Regions from separate parts of the Thalassospira sp. A40-3 genome, predicted to be linked through region 1. Evidence: predicted binding sites of a transcription regulator. Region 1 holds the regulator's gene; each other region holds the start of a gene.
The links. Region 1 encodes LexA, which represses DNA repair genes until DNA is damaged. Its sites were predicted from a motif close to ATGTTCTANTTTGGTTC; they were not measured.
Positions count from the first base shown of each region.

Region 2: a site for LexA is predicted at 2,279-2,295, ahead of recA (recombinase RecA). Genes of this name have one in related genera too.
Region 3: a site for LexA is predicted at 1,987-2,003, ahead of uvrA (excinuclease ABC subunit UvrA). Genes of this name have one in related genera too.

Region 1 is NZ_CP065428.1:1,779,548-1,783,874, forward strand. Features, by position in the region: gene IT893_RS07970 (ComEC/Rec2 family competence protein) at 165-2,165, shown strand; gene lexA (transcriptional repressor LexA) at 2,242-2,949, opposite strand; gene moaC (cyclic pyranopterin monophosphate synthase MoaC) at 3,112-3,591, opposite strand; gene trpC (indole-3-glycerol phosphate synthase TrpC) at 3,611-4,327, opposite strand, start outside.
Region 2 is NZ_CP065428.1:890,644-894,970, forward strand. Features, by position in the region: gene IT893_RS04005 (DMT family transporter) at 1-226, shown strand, start outside; gene IT893_RS04010 (hypothetical protein) at 227-781, opposite strand; gene IT893_RS04015 (DUF4198 domain-containing protein) at 778-1,566, opposite strand; gene nikR (nickel-responsive transcriptional regulator NikR) at 1,672-2,151, shown strand; gene recA (recombinase RecA) at 2,437-3,510, shown strand; gene IT893_RS04030 (AraC family transcriptional regulator) at 3,614-4,327, opposite strand, start outside.
Region 3 is NZ_CP065428.1:1,983,958-1,988,284, reverse strand. Features, by position in the region: gene uvrA (excinuclease ABC subunit UvrA) at 1-1,976, opposite strand, end outside; gene fbaA (class II fructose-bisphosphate aldolase) at 2,186-3,265, opposite strand; gene nagA (N-acetylglucosamine-6-phosphate deacetylase) at 3,422-4,327, opposite strand, start outside.

The DNA.
Region 1 (4,327 bases):
CAGGCGGGCTATTGGACATTCGTCGTACGGCGACAGGTAAAGTTAAATTAAAACAATTATTTGTGGGTGTTTTCTCACAAATTAATTTTGTTGTAACAAGCCAAAGAAATAAATGGTTTCTGTCCTCGGTTATCTTCTTTGGGTTGGGCTGCGCCGGGTATTTCTTGCTCCCTGCGCGTATCGGGCTTGGTCAAATTGCTCTGGCGGTGATTCTGCTGGGCTGCGGTTTCTGGATGTCGCGGCGGCTTGCCACTCTGGCCTTCGCATTTCAACTGCTTGCCAGTTTGGCGTTCGGGGCTTTGACAAGTGCCATCCATACCGAACTTGGCCCGGATAATATCCCGACAAAAACGCTCTACACGACCAAGGTTACCGGCACCATCATTGCGCTGGAACCGCGGAATGGACGCATCCGCGCCACCGTGCAGCCGTCCGAGATTGTCGGCATTGCCCAAGACCAACTGGACTGGAATGTAAGGCTCAGCTTTCTGGGCGATAGTGCGCTTTCAATTGGCGACCAGATCCGTGCGAACGCACGTCTCTTTCCCTTGCGCGCACCTGCTGTTCCCGGCGACCCGGATTTTGCACGTAATCTCTATTTCAGCGATATTGCCGCTTCCGGATTTGTCTTTGGACGACAGTTCGAAGTTCTGGAAAATCAAAAAGACATAAACAACAACGCATTGCTGGTCGGTATTGAAACAGCGCGTCAATATATCTCAAACGTCATCAGCGATGAAATGACAGGCCCCGAAACCGGCATTGCCAAGGCGCTGATCATCGGCGAACGCGGCGAAGTGACCCCGGATATTGCCGATAACCTCCGCAAATCCGGCCTTGCGCATTTGTTGGCGATTTCCGGTCTGCATATGGGATTGCTGTGCGGGACGGTGTTTTTCCTGATCCGGTTCGGGTTGGCGGCCATTCCATCAATTGCCTTGCGTTATTCGATCAAGAAATGGGCGGCGATGGCGGCCATGCTGGCGGGGCTTGTCTATCTCGGATTATCCGGGGCGACCATTCCGACCCAGCGCGCCTTTGTCATGTTGCTTGTGGTTTGGCTGGCACTCCTGCTGGATCGCCGTGCCATATCGCTGCGCCTTGTGGGCGTGGCCGCGATCATTGTTTTGATCCTGCGGCCCGATGCGGCGCTTGGCGCCAGTTTCCAACTCTCCTTTGCCGCCGTTGGCGCACTTGTTGCGTTTTATGACGGGCCGGGGCGGCGCTGGCTGGATCGGCAGGGGATGCTGTCCTGGTATGAGCGTGCCGGCCTTTATCTTGCGGGCTTGCTGCTGACCAGTCTGATCGTGACGGCCGTGACTGCCCCCATCATCGGCTATCATTTTGGCCGGATTTCGATGCTCGGTGTCTTCGCCAATCTGGTCGCCATTCCGGTCATGGCATTCTGGGTGATGCCCTGGATCGTCGTGACGCTGGCGCTGATCCCGATTGGGTTATCGGGGCTCTCACTGGCCGCGATGAAGCCCGGATTGACGGTATTGTTGGAAACCGCCGAACTGGTTGCCGCACAGGACTGGGGGCTTTGGTATGTCTCGGGCCTTGATATGCTGGCGGTTGCCTTGGGGCTGTTTGCCTTGGCCTGGATCGTTATCTGGCGCGACAAGGTGATGATCGTGCCGGTCCTTCCGCTGATTTTTGCCGCCATCATCTTTCAGGCACTGCACAAAGAGCCCGAAATCCTGATATCGGGCGACCGCGAAAGCTGGGCTGTTTATGATCCCGATGCCGGTATCCTGCATACCTCATCACGGTTAAATGACTTTCAAAAAGGCATCTGGATGAGCCGCTTTGGTATTCGCCCCGAACAGGAACCAAGCCGCGTACAGTCCTGCCAGAACGACCCGTGCTCCCTTGGTGTTAGCGCTAACATCGTTCAGTCACGGATCACTGTCGCAAGCCGTATTGCCAATCCGTTTTATGCCTGCCGTAATGCAGATATCATTGTTAGTCTGAAAACAGATCTACCAACCATCTGTCAGGCCTCTGGCGCGCGCATGGTCATCGATGATGATGTTCTGTGGTGGCAGGGCGGTGTTGCGATCAAACTGCCGTCTGAGCCTGGCGAAAAGCCAGAAATCAACACCGTCCGTGCGGAAACTGGCAATTGGCCCTGGATCATCATCGGCGGCAGAGCAGGGCGCTAACAACCTGATCGTACTCAAAACAAAAACGCCCGGGCACAAGCACCGGGCGTTTTTGTTTGTAACTTCGGGCAAGCAATCAGTACTGACGCAGCAGCCCGACCAGACGGCCCTGAATGCGCACCCTATCTGGCGACAGGGCGCGGGTTTCATAGCGCGCATTGGCCGGCTCCAGAAGTACTTCACCGCGCCCGCGTTTCAGGCGCTTAAGCGTGGCTTCGCTGTCATCGACGAGTGCCACCACAATCGTTCCGTCATGGGCCTGTTCGCAGCGCTGGATCAGGACGGTGTCACCATCCAGAATACCGGCATCAATCATCGAATCCCCCGATACTTCAAGGGCATAGTGATCACCAGTGCCAAGCAGGGCGGCCGGGACCTGTACCATGGTCGTTTGATCGCGAAGGGCCTCGATCGGTGTACCGGCAGCAATCCGGCCATATAGCGGCAAACCAACAGATTCCCCGGCTTCCGAGAAGGCGGTTGGTACCGTGGTCGGCCGATGTGCGGCCTTTCGCACACTGGCAAGCGAGGTCACATTGTTTGGCGTTTCCGGGGTGTCATCATCGCTGTTTTCCGGAAGTCTGACGACCTCAAGCGCGCGCGCACGGTGCGCAAGGCGGCGGATAAAGCCGCGTTCCTCAAGGCCCGTGATCAGGCGGTGAATGCCGGATTTGGATTTAAGGTTCAGGGCCTCTTTCATTTCATCGAAAGAGGGCGAAATCCCGTGATCGCGAAGGTAATTGTCTATATAGACCAGCAACTCATATTGCTTGCGCGTCAGCATGTTATTTCCCGAACCTGTAAAAAGAACAAAAAGGATACACAGATGTTCTACTTTAGTTCTTTTCGCGGGTCAAGCGGCTCTGTGCGATTTGACGGAAAAACCGAATAATCGCCGCGATCTTTCAAAAAATATGAATAGTAGGCGACCTGAAGGCACAGGAAGCTAATCCGCGATGAAGGTACCTGATTTGCCACCTTCTTTTCGGGTGACCCGCAAATCGGTAATCCTCATACTTTTATCAACCGCCTTGCACATGTCAAAAACAGTCAGTGCCGCAACCGAGGCCGCGGTGAGGGCTTCCATCTCGACACCGGTCTTGCCGGTTGTCTTGCAGGTCGCGGTGATATCGACCGCATCGACACCCTCGGCCAGTTCGAGATCGACGGTGACAGAAGTCAGGGGCAGGGGATGACAGAGCGGGATCAGATCAGGGGTCTTTTTCGCGCCCATGATCCCGGCAAGCTGGGCGATGCCAAGAACATCGCCCTTTTTATGGCCGCGCGCCGCAATCAGCTTGGCCGTTTCGGAAGACATCAGAACCCGTGCCTTGGCAATCGCAGTGCGCGCAGTTTCGGCCTTGGCCGAAATATCGACCATCACCGCGTTGCCACCGGCATCAATATGGGAAAGCTTGTCTGCCATTGGTTCTGTCCAGTATTGATCAGGCCGCAAGGCCGAGCAGGTTGCGGGTGGCGGTTGCGACGTCGTCCTGACGCATCAGGCTTTCGCCGATCAGGAAACACTCAGCGCCGACCTTTGCCATGCGGGCAAGGTCATCAGGGGTAAACAGGCCGCTTTCCGCCACCAGCAACCGGTCATCGCCGACCATGCTTGCCAGTTCCTCGGTCGTGGTGAGCGAGATTTCCATGGTTTTGAGGTTGCGGTTATTAATCCCCACCAAACGTGACTTGAGCTTGAGCGCGCGTTCGAGTTCCGGGGCGTTGTGTACCTCGATCAGAACATCCATGCCAAGGCTGTGCGCGGCATCTTCAAGCTCAGCCGCCAGGCTATCTTCAAGGGCCGCCATGATCAGAAGGATGCAATCTGCACCAAGCGCACGTGCCTCGGTAATCTGATAGGGATCGACCATGAAATCCTTGCGAAGGGCCGGAAGATCGACCGCCGCACGGGCCGCGACCAGATAGCTGTCATCGCCCTGGAAATAGGGGATATCGGTCAGAACCGACAGGCAGCTTGCCCCGCCAGCCTTATAGGCCTTGGCGAGTTCCGGCGGATTGAAGTCCGGGCGGATCAGCCCCTTGGAGGGGGATGCCTTTTTGATTTCTGCAATCAGACCATAACGGCCATCGGCAACACTGGTTTCAAGGGTCTTGATAAAACCACGCGGGGCGGATTGTGCCTTTGCCTCGGCCTCGAG
Region 2 (4,327 bases), 890 kb from region 1:
CAAATGGCTGTTGCTGGGCGCGCTTATCGGGCCCGCAATCGGTGTGTGGCTTTCAATGCTGGCGGTTCAAAACGCCAATGTCGGGATTGCCTCAACCCTGATGGCGCTGCCGCCGGTTATTCTGATCGTTTATGAAGGCCTGATCCTGCGCAAGCCGGTTGGCATTCAGGCGGTAATCGGAACCTGCCTTGCCTTTGGCGGTGTGACCTTGCTGTTCATGCCCTGATCAGTTCGACTGTTTTCGAGCCATCTGGCGACGCTGCCAAAGCATAAGCCCGCCAAACAGGTTCGCGAGGATGCTGCAGCCAAACAGGATGCTTGCCCAAATCGGCAAATCAAACAGCGCGGGCGTGCCTTGGATGGCCGTTGTCGACGACGCAGTTGCCGTCTGGCCGCCCCCCGGTGTGACTGTGGCGTTGGCGGTGTTCGTCGGCTGATAGGCCAATTGCACAACATGCCCCATGCCATCGGCCACCTTGATGTGGAGTTCACTTGGCGCATCTGGTGCTGGTGTGCCGCCAAGCCCAAGGGAGAACTGACCGACCCGGTCCGTGCGCGCCTTTTGCCAGACCTTGCCGTCCTTGGTTGTGACAACCACCTCGGCAAAGGCCATCGGGGATCCGTCGGTATATCGAAAACCATAGGTCTTTGTATTGGCACTATCTTCGACCTGCCAACCAGCACCATGGGCATGGGCGGGGGCAGGGACGGCCAATGGCCCCGCAATCAGCAGGGCCATCAGAACCAAAAGGCGATAAAAGCCGGTCCGTGCCATCATCATTTATCTACGGCGAATGATAGCGTCGCGCGGATGTTGTGGTTGCCAACGCCTTCCTCGGCATCGGGCATATCGGCCGCGATACGCACAATCCACAAACCGGGGGCCGAAACCCGGATCTTGGCAATGCCACTGCCGGCCTCGGTGCTCAGTGTCTCTGTCGCATAGGCCCAGGAGGACGGTGTTTCGGTAAATCCGGCATAGGTTGCCAGAACCGATGTCGTCAACGGGTGACCGTTCAAAAGGATCTGGAACTCGGCATCCTCGCCGACCTTGGTGTCACGCGGATCGCTGAGCGGCACGATTTCAAGTGCATCACCAAGTGGTTTGGTAACAAAATCGGCTGAGCCTTCGACACCCACCAGAAGCTTGGCAAACTTTTCATAGCGGGTCGATGCGATGGCATCGGGATGTTCATCGGCACCGCCGGCCTGCCAGCCATCGGGGGTTTGCGACCAGACAACACCCAGACGATGGCCGGAAATCCAAGCCGCCGTATCGGGCACTTCAAACGTGCCGATCAGATTGGGCGCGGTGTCATTTTGGGAAATCGCAATGTCGTTCGTGCCATTGGCGGTGATCAGCGTGGCGCGCACATCATTTACGCCTTCTGCTTCTTCCGGAAGGCCAAACTGATGGGTCGAATCAAGGATAAGTGTCGCATTCTCGCCCGGCTTCGCCGTCTCAGGCGATTGGCTTGCGATGAATTCATGCGCGTTTGCCGACAGACCGATCAGAAGCGTTGCGGCACCAATCACCATGCTTGCTGCGAACTTTGGTTGAAACATTTGCGTTCCTTTGGGAAATTGTTTTTATGGAAGAACCATGTGCGGGTATGAACTTTTCAAAAAAGATCATACTCGTCAAGCCGTTGATTGTGAGAGGTAGTCAAAATGACCCGCGTGACCGTATCGATTGAAGACGATCTGATGGAGGCGTTTGACGCGTTTCTTGATCACCGCGGCTATACCAACCGGTCAGAGGGATTTCGCGATCTGATCCGTGAAAAGCTTCAGAACACCAAGCTTGAAGACAATGCCGACGGGGTCGGGATTGCGGTTCTGAACTATGTCTATGATCACGAGGAACGCATGCTGGCATCACGCCTGATGAGCACTCAGCACGAACATCACAATCTGACGGTTTCCACGGTGCACTTCCATATTGATCATGATACCTGCCTTGAAAGTGTGACACTGCGCGGGCGGCTTTCTGAAATCCGCGCCTTTGCCGACAAGGTTCTGGCACAGCCGGGCGTGCGCCACGGGCAGCTTTACACCGTGCCGGGTGAATTGCATGTCGAAAGCCATCATCATGGCGATGATCACGATGGACATGCGCCTAAGCACGAACATCTTAAAATCACCACCTGATCGTATTGCCAAACCGTCACTGACCCCACGCCCCGCTGTTGTTGGGCGGGCGGTTGAAGCATCTGTTCTCTGAAAGTTCTAATCGAAGCCATGAGAACAAACTTGCAACATCCGAATTTTTGTGAGAATGTTCGCATTATGTTCTCAGTTGTTTTGTCGATAAGAACGCAGTGGCAGGCTGCGGCAACAGGCAAAACAGTCTAGCGGTGGCGTTCCGCATTATAGGTCCGGGGAACCGCCTGCGTTGCATCCAACCCGGCCCTGTGGAATAAGAGAGTTCGAGCAATGATTCAGACCGCGCTGCATTTGGTGGATAAGGATACTATGGATAAGCAGAAGGCACTCGAAGCCGCCCTTGGGCAGATCGAACGGGCATTTGGCAAAGGTTCGATTATGAAGCTGGGTCAGCGGGAAAGCGCCGTTGATATCTCAGCTATTTCAACCGGTTCGCTCGGTCTTGATATCGGACTGGGCATTGGCGGTCTGCCGCGTGGCCGTATCGTCGAAATCTATGGTCCGGAAAGTTCGGGTAAAACCACGCTGGCGTTGCACACGGTTGCCGAAGCCCAGAAGCTTGGCGGGACCTGTGCGTTTGTCGATGCCGAACACGCGCTTGACCCGGGATATGCCCGCAAGCTTGGTGTGAATACCGACGAACTCCTGATTTCCCAGCCCGATGCCGGTGAACAGGCCCTTGAAATCGCTGACACGCTGGTGCGTTCTGGCGCGATTGATGTTCTGGTCGTCGATTCGGTTGCTGCCCTTGTCCCGCGCGCCGAACTTGAAGGTGAGATGGGCGATACGCACGTTGGTCTGCAGGCCCGCCTGATGAGCCAAGCACTGCGTAAACTGACCAGTTCTGTTTCGCGTTCGAACTGCATGGTCATCTTCATCAACCAGATCCGTATGAAGATTGGTGTGATGTTCGGCAGCCCGGAAACCACAACCGGTGGTAACGCGCTTAAATTCTATGCCTCTGTCCGCCTTGATATCCGTCGTATCGGTCAGATCAAGGACCGCGACGAAGTCGTTGGTAACCAGACGCGTGTGAAGGTCGTCAAAAACAAGATGGCCCCGCCGTTCAAGCAGGTTGAATTCGACATCATGTATGGCGAAGGCATTTCCAAGATGGGTGAAATCCTTGATCTTGGCGTCAAGGCCGGTATCGTCGAGAAATCCGGTTCCTGGTTCTCCTACAACTCGACCCGTATCGGTCAGGGCCGCGAGAACGCCAAGAGCTTCCTGCGCGAGAATCCGGAAATGACCAAGGAGATCGAAAACAGCATTCGCGAGAGTGCCGGTCTGATCGCCGAAGCCATGACCAATATGAGCGAAGACGAACCGGTCAACGACGATTGATCTGATTGATCATTCCAACTGATTGCAAAAGGCGGCGCCACAATGGGTGCCGCCTTTTTCTTTACTGCTCACGCTGCCAGGTTGTCTTTGCCGGCTGAGGGGGCTAGGTGGAGCCTTGTTGTTGCCATTGGCTTGGCGTTTTGCCTGTAATCCGCAGGAATTCACGATTGAAGTTGGATTTGGTGTTAAAGCCGCTTTCAAGCATCGTGTTGGTCACATTTTCCCCCGCGTCAAGCATGCGGCAGGCATGCTCAATCCGGTATTTATTGATATAGCGCGACACGTTTTCACCGGTCGTGGTGTTGATCGCCATTGAAATCTGTTTGAGCGGACGTCCCATGCGTCGGGAAATTCGGGCAAGGGTCAGATCCGGATCAAGATACAACCGTTCCTGTGTCTGTAACGCGTTGAGTTCGTTCATGATGGCCCGACATTGCTCAGAACTCAGTGCGGCCTGGCTATCATCGACCGGGTCCTTCAATGCGACATCAATCGCAATGTCTGGCGACAGGCTGAGAAAGCCAATTGTCAGTAGCGCGATTGACGAGGTGACGCTGAGAACTACACCGGCAATCTCATCGTTCCCGTCAATCTTGGCCAGCAATATCAGCAGGTCGCTGATGGCTGATATGATCAGTGCAATGGCGATAAAACGCCAGACCAGTGCGGGGATCTGTCCCGATGTCAGACGCATATGTGCAAAATCACCCCGTTGGCGATGAAGCATCACCAAAATTGCCAATCCATATCCGACAAAAAGGCTGCACAAGACAGCATCAATCACGACAGGCAAAAAGAAGACACAGAGCGCGACAAG
Region 3 (4,327 bases), 200 kb from region 1:
GCCAGCGCCTTATACAGCGTCTCAATCACAAGGCTTGATTTCCCGCCGCCCGAAACCCCGGTCACACAGATGAACTTGCCGAGTGGGAAATCTACATCAATGCCCTGCAGGTTGTTGGCCGTTGCCCCTTTGATGGTAATTGCCTTGCCATTGCCCTTGCGGCGTTCTTTTGGAACTGCAATCTGTTCAACGCCGACAAGGTATTTCCCCGTCAGGCTGTCTGGGTTTTGCTGGATCTGTTCCGGGGTTCCTTCGGCAACGATACGGCCGCCATGAATACCGGCACCCGGGCCCATATCCACAACATAGTCGGCAGCCCGAATGGCGTCCTCGTCATGTTCGACGACAAGGACCGTATTGCCAAGGTCACGCAAGCGTTTCAGCGTTTCAAGCAAGCGGTCGTTGTCGCGCTGATGCAGGCCGATGGATGGTTCATCGAGCACATACAAAACACCTGTCAGGCCCGAACCGATCTGGGACGCCAGCCGGATACGCTGGCTTTCGCCGCCGGAAAGCGTGCCGGATGTGCGGGACATCGATAAGTAATCCAGGCCGACATCGCGCAGGAAACGCAGCCGATCATTGATTTCGCGAAGGATGCGACGCGCAATCTCGGTTTCTTTTGCGTTCAGCTTATCTTCCAGTGCCAGGAACCAGTCGGCGGCCTTGGCAATCGAAAGATCGGTGACCTGCGAAATGTCGCAGCCATCAACCTTTACTGCCAGTGCTTCGGGTTTCAGGCGTTTGCCCGTGCAGGTGGGGCAGTGCGACACCATCTGGTATTTGGACAGTTCATCACGGGCCCACTGGCTGTCGGTTTCACGCCAGCGGCGCGACATGTTGGGAATGACACCTTCAAACGGACGCGACACCTTATAGCTACGTGATCCGTCATCATAGGTCACCGTGACTTCTTCTTCGCCCGATCCATGCAGGATGATGTCCTGTGCTTTCTTGGGCAGTTTTTCCCAAGGGACATTGGTTTTGAAGTCAAAGTGCTTGGCAACCGATTTCAGGGTCTGGAGATAGTATTTCGATGTTGTACTGGCCCAGGGCGCGACGGCACCGTTTTCGAGCGTCTTGCTTTCATCCGGGACGACCAGCATCGGGTCGAATTCCATCTGGGTGCCAAGGCCATCACAGGCCGGGCAGGCACCAAACGGGTTGTTGAATGAGAACAGTCGCGGTTCGATTTCCTCGATGGTAAAGCCGGAAACCGGGCAGGCGAACTTTGCTGAAAAAACAGTGGTTTCGCCGGTTTTGGCATCTTCGGTCAAAACGATGCCGTCGGTAAGTTCAAGCGCGGTTTCAAAGCTGTCTGCCAGACGGGTTGAAATGCCATCCTTGACGATCAGGCGATCAACCACGACTGAAATATCGTGTTTGAGATTCTTGTTCAGTTCCGGTGCTTCGTCGATGTCATACATTTCGCCATCGATCTTGACGCGCTGGAAGCCGCGTGCGCGAAGTTCACGCAGTTCTTTTTTGTATTCACCTTTACGGCCACGCACGATCGGGGCCAGAAGGTAAAGACGCGTACCTTCCTCCATCTCCATGACGCGGTCGACCATTTGCGAAACGGTCTGACTGACAATCGGCAGACCTGTGGCGGGCGAATAGGGGATGCCGACACGCGCCCACAACAGACGCATATAGTCATAAATTTCGGTGACGGTGCCAACGGTCGAACGCGGGTTCTTCGAGGTCGTCTTTTGTTCGATGGAGATGGCTGGTGACAGCCCGTCGATATATTCGACATCGGGCTTTTGCATCAGTTCCAGGAACTGGCGGGCATAGGCCGACAGGCTTTCGACATAGCGGCGCTGACCTTCGGCATAGATGGTATCAAAGGCCAGAGAACTTTTGCCTGATCCCGACAGACCGGTAATCACCACGAGGGAATCGCGCGGCAGTTCAACATCAATGTTCTGAAGGTTGTGTTCTTTCGCACCGCGAACCGAGATTTTCGTCAGCATGTCGGGCCTTTTGTTCCTGAATTGTTCGGAAAGTGTATAGAGGAGCCGTAAGCTATACGCAAGCGCACCCCTGACAGTTCCTGTCAGTATTTGTCAGGAGATCCGCAATTAACAACCCGATGCATGACAGAGCCACGAAAAAGCCCGCCGAACAAGACCGGCGGGCTTCATAAATCCTGTGACCGGAACGGTCAGGTTTTTGATCTGGCTTAGCCTTTGGTAACCGTACGACCGGTTGCACCGAGGTCCTTGAAAGCTTCTTCAAGGCGTGCTGCCATCGACAGCTCAGCTTCGCGGATCCAGACGCGCGGGTCATACTGCTTTTTGTATGGCTGATCGGTTTCCGGGTCGACCTGATACTTGAACGCACGTGCGTTGGCTTCGACATACTCGCCAACCGGGCGGGCATAGGCGAACTGGGTATCGGTATCGATATTCATCTTGAAGCAGCCATAGCTGACAGCTTCTTCGATTTTCTCTTTTTCCGAACCGGAACCGCCATGGAATACGAAGTCGAGCGGGCGATCACCCAGACCGTGCTTTTCGGCCACGTATTTCTGGCTTTCCAGAAGGATCTCCGGGCGAAGCTTCACGTTGCCGGGCTTGTAAACGCCGTGCACGTTGCCAAACGCTGCCGCGACCGAGAAGTGACCAAGCGGCGAGAGACGGCGATAAGCTTCTTCGACTTCTTCCGGGCGGGTGTAAAGGCGCGGATCGATTTCCTCAACCGAGGTATCAAGCTCATGACCGATACCGTCTTCTTCACCACCGGTGACGCCCAGTTCGATCTCAAGGCTCATCTCGATGGCTGACATCCGTTTCAGGAAGGTCTCGCAGGTCGCGAGGTTGTCTTCAACGGATTCTTCGGACAGATCCAGCATATGAGAGCTGTAAAGCGCCTTGCCAGTTTCGGCATAGGCCTTTTCGCTCCATTTCAGCATTTCATCGACCCATGGCACAAACTTGCGGTTTGCGTGGTCGGTATGCATGACAACAGCAACACCATAATGTTCGGCCAGAAGCTGTGCATGACGCGCAGCAGATACGGCGCCGAGAACACGGGCCGCAGCAGCGTCCTTGATGCCCTTGCCGGCAAAGAACTGTGCACCACCATTCGAAAGCTGAATGATAATGTCAGATCCGGCATTTGCAGCAGCTTCAAGGGCTGCGTTCATCGTGCTTGAAGACGTAATATTGACGGCGGGAAGGGCGTAACCGTCCTGCTTGCAGGCAGAAACGAGTTCGCGATAGGCAGCACCGGTAACAACACCGGGTTTAACGGAAGGCATGTGGGTACTCCTCCTGGGGGTCAGAGTAAAAACAGATCAGCAGCAAAATCACCTGAAGACCCTGCATACAAACTGTTACAGAGCCCAATGCATCTTCGAAATGCTGTCTCAGGTCAAGGCTTTCCGTCATAGACTTTCGGAAAATATTGCGTTTGCTCAGGCGTAACTCTCTTGCACGCCCTTGATCCAGCTTTGCGTCACTTTGAACTGATCATCAAACAAAATCATATCGGCCTGATAGCCCGGTGCCAAGCGACCAAGAACATCACCAAGCCCGAGGAACTCCGCTGGATAAAGCGACGCCATGCGAAGCGCTTCATCAAGCCCGATTTCGGCAATTTCCATGCAATTGCGCACAGCTGAAATCATATCAAGGTCCGAACCCGCTAACGTCCCATCCGCGAGCGCGCAGCGCCCAGCAACTGCAATGATTTCCTCATCGCCCAGCTTGAACCGTTTATCGGCGGCACCAACCGTTGGCATGGCATCGGTGACCAGCATCACCTTGCCCGCGGCCTTGGCGCGGACGGCGGTTTTGATCACGGCAGCATGGACGTGAAACCCGTCCGCGATCAGGCCACACCATGTGCGATCATCTGAAAGCGCTGCACCGACAACGCCCGGCTCCCGATGGGTCAGGGGGCTCATGGCATTGAAAAGATGCGTGAAGCCCTGCATGCCTTCATCGATTGCCGACATGATATCATCATAGGTGCCCGCTGTATGTCCGGCGCAAACACGAACATCGCGGGCAACGAGCTTTGCAATCACGCCTTTATCAAGCAGTTCCGGTGCAAGGGTGAGTAAAGTGCATCCATTGCGAAGCTTGGAGACGAGTTCTATTGCATCAGGTTCCATCGGTCTGATCTGATCAGCCGAATGCACGCCACGGCGTTTGAGATTGAGATACGGTCCTTCAAGGTGAATGCCGACGACACCAGCTATGCCGTTATCGAGCGCGTCCTGAACGGCAGCAATCGCCGCCTCCATCTTGGCCCGTGAATCGGTAATCAGGGTTGGCAGCATGGATGTCGTGCCAAACCGGCGATGCGCAGCGACCAT